2 linked regions of the Pseudolabrys taiwanensis genome follow. The protein of the gene in region 2 interacts with the protein of the main gene of each other region in a pairwise test. Links are inferred from orthologs where the notes say so. Each region holds a gene or a part of one and is shown on either strand. Other genes may lie near its edges. The genes, in order: DW352_RS20040 and DW352_RS08230.

Region 1 (3,776 bases), 2.5 Mb from region 2 along the record:
AAGACCGAATCGATCGTCATGATCGGTGAGATCGGCGGTTCGGCCGAAGAGGACGCCGCGCAGTTCCTGATCGACGAAGCCAAGAAGGGCCGCAAGAAGCCGATGGTCGGCTTTATCGCTGGCGTCACCGCGCCTCCGGGCCGCCGCATGGGTCATGCCGGCGCGATCATCTCCGGCGGTAAGGGCGATGCGAAGTCGAAGTCCGCGGCGATGGAAGCGGCCGGCATTCGCGTGTCGCCGTCGCCCGCCCGCATCGGCAAGACGCTGGTGGAAGTCCTCAAGGGCTGAGCAGAACGCGAAAAGTTTACTTCGATACCGCACGGCGGGGCCTCGGCCCCGCCGTTTTGTTTTGGCGCGTAAAGCCAAAAATCCGGCAACGAAATCACCCGAAAGAGGGTTACATCCAGGTCGGAGTGGCCTGGAAATGGCTCTAAAGTGCTGGAATCCAGGTTCACTCCTTAGGCTTTTGTAGACTTACAGCCGCCATAAATAGCGTTAAAAGAACGCCCGCCGCCAATTGCCGACCTTCCCGGGCCGGCCCGATGGAAAACGCGCGCTTTTCCCGAGTTCGCGCAAGGAAACGACAATGTCCCGCCAGGACGCCAACGCTGCTTTTGCCCTCACTTCCTTCCTTTACGGCGGTAATGCCGCCTATATCGAGGACCTCTACGCCAAGTACGAAGCCGACCCCGCAAAGGTCGACGCCGAGTGGCGGGATTTCTTCCAGAGCCTGAAGGACGACCGCGCCAACGTCGTCAAAAGCGCCGAGGGCGCGTCCTGGAAGCAGCCGAACTGGCCGGTGCGCCCATCGGGCGATCTGGTGTGGGCGCTCGATGCCAACTGGGCCGAAACTGAAAAGAAGCTCGGCGAGAAGATCAGCGCCAAGGCGCAAGCCAAGGGCGTCGAGCTCGGCAGCGCCGACGTGATGCAAGCGACGCGCGATTCGCTGCGCGCGCTGATGCTCATCCGCGCTTACCGCATCCGCGGTCACTTCCATGCCAAGCTTGATCCGCTCGGCATCCAGGCGGAGCCGAACGAAGAGGAGCTCGAGCCCGCGTCCTACGGCTTCACCGAAACCGACATGGACCGCAAGATCTTCCTCGACAAGGTGCTGGGCCTCGAATTCGCATCGATGCGCGAGATCGTCGCCATTCTGCGGCGCACCTACTGCCAGACTGTCGGCGTCGAGTTCATGCACATCTCGAACGCCGCGCAGAAGTCCTGGATTCAGGAGCGCATCGAAGGCCGCGACAAGGAGATCACCTTCACGCGTGAAGGCAAGCGCGCGATCCTGAACAAGCTTGTCGAAGCGGAAGGCTTCGAGAAGTTTCTTGACGTCAAGTACACCGGCACCAAGCGCTTCGGTCTTGATGGCGGCGAAGCGCTGATCCCGGCGCTCGAGCAGATCATCAAGCGCGGCGGCAATCTCGGTGTGAAGGAAATCGTGCTCGGCATGCCGCATCGCGGCCGCCTGAACGTTCTCACGCAGGTGATGGGCAAGCCGCACCGCGTGCTGTTCCACGAATTCAAGGGCGGCTCGGCGACGCCGGACGAGGTCGAAGGTTCGGGCGACGTCAAGTACCATCTCGGTGCGTCCGCGGACCGCGAGTTCGACAGCAACAAGGTCCACCTGTCGCTGACGCCGAATCCCTCGCATCTGGAAATCGTCGATCCGGTGACGCTCGGCAAAGTGCGCGCCAAGCAGGATCAGCATAACTGCCCGCCGGACGACCGCACGTCGGTGCTGCCGCTGCTGATGCACGGCGACGCGGCTTTCGCCGGCCAGGGCGTGGTGGCCGAGTGCTTCGGCCTGTCGGGTCTGAAGGGTTATCGCACCGGCGGCTCGATCCACTTCATCGTCAACAACCAGATCGGCTTCACCACCTATCCGCGCTACTCGCGTTCGTCGCCGTATCCGTCCGACGTCGCGAAGATGATCGAGGCGCTAATCCTGCACGTGAACGGCGACGATCCGGAAGCGGTGGTGTTCGCGGCCAAGGTGGCGATCGAGTATCGGATGCAATTCCAGCAGCCGGTCGTCATCGACATGTGGTGCTACCGGCGCTTCGGTCACAACGAGGGCGACGAGCCTTCGTTCACCCAGCCGCTGATGTACAAGAAGATCCGCGGGCATGCGTCGACGCTCGAAATCTACGCCAAGAAGCTGATCGCCGAAGGCGTCGTGACCGAGGGCGAAGTCGACAAGATGAAGGCGGATTGGCGCTCGCGCCTCGATGCCGAGTACGAAGCCGGCCAGGGCTACAAGCCGAACAAGGCCGACTGGCTCGACGGCCGCTGGGCCGGCATGAAGCCGGCTGTGGACGCCGACGATCCGCGCCGCGGCAACACCGGCGTCGACGAAAAGGTGCTCAAGGATATCGGCGCCAAGATCACCAAGGTGCCGGACGGCTTCCAGGTGCACCGCACGGTGCAGCGCTTCCTCGACAACCGCGCCAAGGCGATCGAGACCGGCGAGGGAATTGACTGGGCGACGGGCGAAGCGCTTGCGTTCTGCACGTTGCTGAAGGAGGGCAATCCGGTTCGCCTGTCGGGCCAGGATTCGGAACGTGGCACGTTCTCGCAGCGCCATTCGGTGCTGTTCGATCAAGAGACCGAAGATCGCTATGTGCCCTTCAACCATCTCGACGAGAAGCAGTCGCGCTACGAAGTGATCAATTCGAGCCTGTCCGAAGAGGCGGTGCTTGGCTTCGAATACGGCTATTCGACCGCCGAACCGAACACGCTGACCATGTGGGAAGCGCAGTTCGGCGACTTCGCCAACGGCGCGCAGGTCGTGTTCGACCAGTTCATCTCGTCCGCCGAACGCAAGTGGCTGCGTATGTCCGGTCTCGTCTGCCTCTTGCCGCACGGCTATGAAGGCCAGGGTCCGGAGCACTCCTCCGCGCGTCTCGAGCGCTATCTGCAGATGTGCGCCGAGGACAACATGCAGGTCGCCAACTGCACGACGCCGGCGAACTACTTCCATATCCTGCGCCGGCAGCTGAGGCGCGAGATCCGTAAGCCGCTGATCCTGATGACGCCGAAGTCGCTGCTGCGCCACAAGCGCGCCGTGTCGCGCCTCGACGAACTGACGACGGGCACCACGTTCCATCGCCTGTTGTGGGACGATGCCCAGCAGCGCGCCGATGAGAAGATCAAGCTCGTCTCGGACGACAAGATCCGCCGCGTCGTTCTGTGCTCGGGCAAGGTCTATTACGACCTTTACGACGAGCGCGAGAAGCGCGGCATCAACGACATCTATCTGCTGCGCATCGAGCAGCTCTATCCGTTCCCGACCAAGGCGTTGATGGCGGAGCTGTCGCGCTTCAAGCAGGCCGAGATCGTCTGGTGTCAGGAAGAGCCGCGCAACATGGGTGCGTGGTTCTTCGTCGACGTGTTCCTGCAGTGGGTTCTGAACCAGATCAGCGCCAAGCACCGCGCCGTCCGCTATGCGGGCCGTCCGGCCTCGGCGTCGACCGCGGTCGGGCAGATGTCGAAGCACCTCGCGCAGCTCAAGCAGTTCCTCGACGAGGCGCTGGGCTGATCAATTGCACTCCGTCATGCCCGGCCTTGTGCCGGGCATCCACGTCTGGGCGGAGTTTCAAAAGTCGAAGACGTGGATGGCCGGGACAAGCCCGGCCATGACGAAAACATTTTAGGCAAGAGAACACTCATGGCTGACATCCGCGTACCCACCCTTGGCGAATCGGTCACCGAAGCGACCGTCGGCAAATGGTTCAAGCAACCCGGCGACGCCGTTGCCGTCGATGAGCCCT
Region 2 (3,246 bases):
CGCACCAGCTTCAACGCGAAGGACCGCTCGTCCTCCGGCAGCAGCGATAACTACTATGCCGGCTTGTACGGCGGCACGCAGTGGGGTGACTTGGCCTTCCGCGTGGGCACCGCCTATACGTGGCACCGCGTCTCGACCAGCCGGTCGGTCTCGTTTCCCGGATTCAGCGACAGCCTGAAGGCGGACTACGAGGCGGGCACCGCGCAGGCGTTCGGCGAACTCGGTTACGGCTTTCGTTACGGCAAGGCCGCGTACGAGCCCTTCGCCAATCTTGCTTACGTCAGCTTCCGCAATGACAGTTTCACGGAGAGCGGCGGCGCGGCGGCGCTTACAAGCGCGAGCGCTACGACGGACACGACGTTCACGACGCTTGGCCTGCGCGGTGCCACCACCTTCGCATGGGGCGCTGCCAACGCCACCGCACGCGGCACGCTCGGCTGGCGCCATGCTTTCGGCGATACCACGCCGGTCAGCACCTTCGCGTTCGCCGGCAGTTCGCCGTTCACAATCGCCGGCGTGCCGATCGCGCGAGACGCCGCGGTCGTCGAGGCCGGGCTCGATTTCGCGCTGTCGCGCGCGGCGCAACTCGGCATCACCTATAGCGGCCAGTTCGGCGCCGGCGCCTACGATCAGATGTTGAAGGGCGCGCTGATGGTGAAGTTCTGAGCGCGGTTAGGCGCTCTCGAGCGCGGCGCTGGCTTCGAGCCAGGCTTCTTCCGTCTCGGCGATCTCGGCGGTGACGGCCGCGCGCGTCTTCGACAGTTCGGCGGCGCGCGCCGGATCGGTGGCGAACAGCGTGCCATCGCCGAGCGTCGCGTCGAGCTTTTCGAGCTGTCGCGTCAACTGCGCGATCTTCTTCTCCGCGTCGGCGATGCGTTTGCGCAGGGGCGCGGTCTCAGCCCGCTTCTCGGCGGCGGCGCGACGCACCTCGGCGCGGTCGGTCTGTGCCGCCGCCTGCTTGGCGTCGTTGGCTTTGTCGCGCGACAGCACGTAACGGCGATAATCGTCGAGATCGCCGTCGAACGGCGCGACTTTGCCGCCGGCGACCAGCCACAGACGATCGGCGCATGCTTCGAGCAGATAACGATCGTGCGAGACCAGCACGACCGCGCCCGGAAAGTCGTTGATCGCCTCGATCAAGGCGCCGCGGCTGTCGATGTCGAGATGGTTGGTCGGCTCGTCGAGAATGATCAGATGCGGCGCGCTGAAGGTGGCGAGGCCCAGCAGCAGCCGCGCTTTCTCGCCGCCCGAAAGGGTCTTCACCTTCGAGTTTGCGGCATCGCCGGAAAAGCCGATGCCGCCGACGCGGGCGCGCACCTTCGCTTCCGGGTCGTCCGGCATCAAAGCGCGCACGTGATCGTAGGGGCTGCCTTCCGGATTGAGTTCGTCGAGCTGATGCTGCGCGAAGTAAGCCACCTTGAGGTTCGCGGCGCGCGTGATATTGCCGCGCATCGGCGCAAGCCGCCCGGCGAGAAGCTTCACCAGGGTCGATTTGCCGTTGCCGTTGGAGCCGAGCAGGGCGATGCGATCGTCGTTGTCGACGCGCAGATTGAGGCCCGACAGCACCACGCGCTCGTCATAGCCGACCGCGACACCGTCGGCGGCGATGATCGGCGGCGATAGCAGTTTGTCGGGCGCGGGAAATGTGATCTCGCGCACGTCGTCGATGGTGAGCGCGGCGATCGGCTCGAGCTTGGCCAGCATCTTCAGGCGCGACTGCGCCTGCCGCGCCTTCGTCGCCTTGGCCCGGAAGCGATCGACGAAGGCCTGCAGATGCTTGCGCTGGGCTTCCTGCTTCTTGATCGCTTTCTGGTCGAGCACCATGCGCTCGGCGCGCTGGCGCTCGAACGCGGTGTAGCCGCCGCGGTAGAGCGTGAGTTTCTTGGCATCGAGCGCGAGGATCTGGTCGACGGCATTGTCGAGCAGGTCGCGATCGTGGCTGATGATGATCAGCGTCGCCGGATATTTCGCGAGGTGGTCCTGCAGCCAGAGCGTGCCTTCGAGGTCGAGATAGTTGGTCGGCTCGTCGAGCAGCAAAAGGTCGGGGACCGAGAACAAGGTGGAGGCGAGCGCGACGCGCATGCGCCAGCCGCCGGAGAACTCAGAGCAGGGGCGCAGTTGATCGGCCGCGGAGAAGCCGAGGCCCGAGAGGATGGCAGCGGCGCGCGCGGGCGCGGAATGCGCGTCGATGTCGACGAGCCGCGTCTGGATGTCGGCGATGCGGTGCGGGTCGGTGGCGGTTTCGGCCTCGGCGAGCAGGGCGGTGCGCTCGCGGTCGGCGGCGAGCACGACGTCGATCAGCGGCTCCGGCCCGTTCGGCGCCTCCTGGGCGAGCCGGCCGATGCGCCAGCGCGACGGGATTTCCACGTGGCCGGTCTCGGCCGGGAGGTCGCCGGTGATGACGTTGAACAGTGTCGACTTGCCCGTGCCGTTGCGGCCGACCAAGCCGACGCGCGCGCCGGGCGTCACCCGCGCACTCGCGTTCTCGATCAATGTGCGGCCGGCAATGCGGACGGTGAGGTCGTCGATGATGAGCATGCGGGGCGCGTTGTGGCCGAGCGGGGCGCTCAACGCAATCCCCATTACGCAGGGTCTGAAGCCGCCGCCCGTGCTACGCACTCGGCGTCATGCGCGGGCATAGCCCGTCGAAGACGGGCGTGAACGCCCTTATGACCCGCGCATCCATGATGGCTCTCAGACGTGAGAGCGCTACGTACATCCTTGCTCGCGGGCAGGCGATATGGATTGCCGGGTCAAGCCCGGCAATGACCGGTGTGTGCGGCTATGCCAACGCCTCGGCGATCGCCTTGCCGCACTCGACGGTGTTGGCCGGGCCCTTCAAGTCGCGCGTGCGCAGCTTGGGTTCGGCCAGCACCTTCTCGATCGCGGTGACGATGGCCTTGGCCGCTTCGCTCTCGCCGAGATGCTCGAGCATCATTGCGCCGGACCAGATCTGGCCGATCGGATTGGCGATGCCCTGACCATAGATGTCCGGCGCCGAACCGTGCACCGGCTCGAACACCGACGGATATTTGCGCTCGGGATTGATGTTGCCCGACGGCGCGATGCCGATCGTGCCGGTGCAGGCCGGGCCGAGATCGGACAGGATATCGCCGAACAGGTTCGAGGCGACGACGACGTTGAACTTGTCCGGATTCATGACGAAGTGAGCCGTCAGAATATCGATGTGGAACTGGTTCCACTTCACGTCGGGATAGCTCTTGGCCATCTCCTTCACGCGCTCGT

The links.
Region 1: the proteins of DW352_RS08230 (region 2) and DW352_RS20040 interact in binary tests that used the Escherichia coli proteins (3 or more experiments, as listed by UniProt). The link is inferred for Pseudolabrys taiwanensis from one-to-one orthologs.

The regions. Positions count from the first base shown.
Region 1 is NZ_CP031417.1:4,211,646-4,215,421, forward strand. What follows is about bases 282-3,744. They hold DW352_RS20040 (2-oxoglutarate dehydrogenase E1 component), read left to right. Parts: upstream 282-586; coding sequence 587-3,544; downstream 3,545-3,744. Other genes in these bases: sucD (succinate--CoA ligase subunit alpha), read left to right, coding at 282-288; odhB (2-oxoglutarate dehydrogenase complex dihydrolipoyllysine-residue succinyltransferase), read left to right, coding at 3,674-3,744. In the rest of the region: more of sucD, read left to right, coding at 1-281; more of odhB, read left to right, coding at 3,745-3,776. UniProt on the Escherichia coli protein: E1 component of the 2-oxoglutarate dehydrogenase (OGDH) complex which catalyzes the decarboxylation of 2-oxoglutarate, the first step in the conversion of 2-oxoglutarate to succinyl-CoA and CO(2).
Region 2 is NZ_CP031417.1:1,715,520-1,718,765, reverse strand. What follows is about bases 106-3,038. They hold DW352_RS08230 (ABC-F family ATP-binding cassette domain-containing protein), read right to left. Parts: upstream 2,539-3,038; coding sequence 673-2,538; downstream 106-672. Other genes in these bases: DW352_RS08225 (tartrate dehydrogenase), read right to left, coding at 2,783-3,038; DW352_RS08235 (autotransporter outer membrane beta-barrel domain-containing protein), read left to right, coding at 106-666. Outside these bases: more of DW352_RS08235, read left to right, coding at 1-105; more of DW352_RS08225, read right to left, coding at 3,039-3,246. UniProt on the Escherichia coli protein: Genetic data indicate it may be involved in ribosome assembly or function.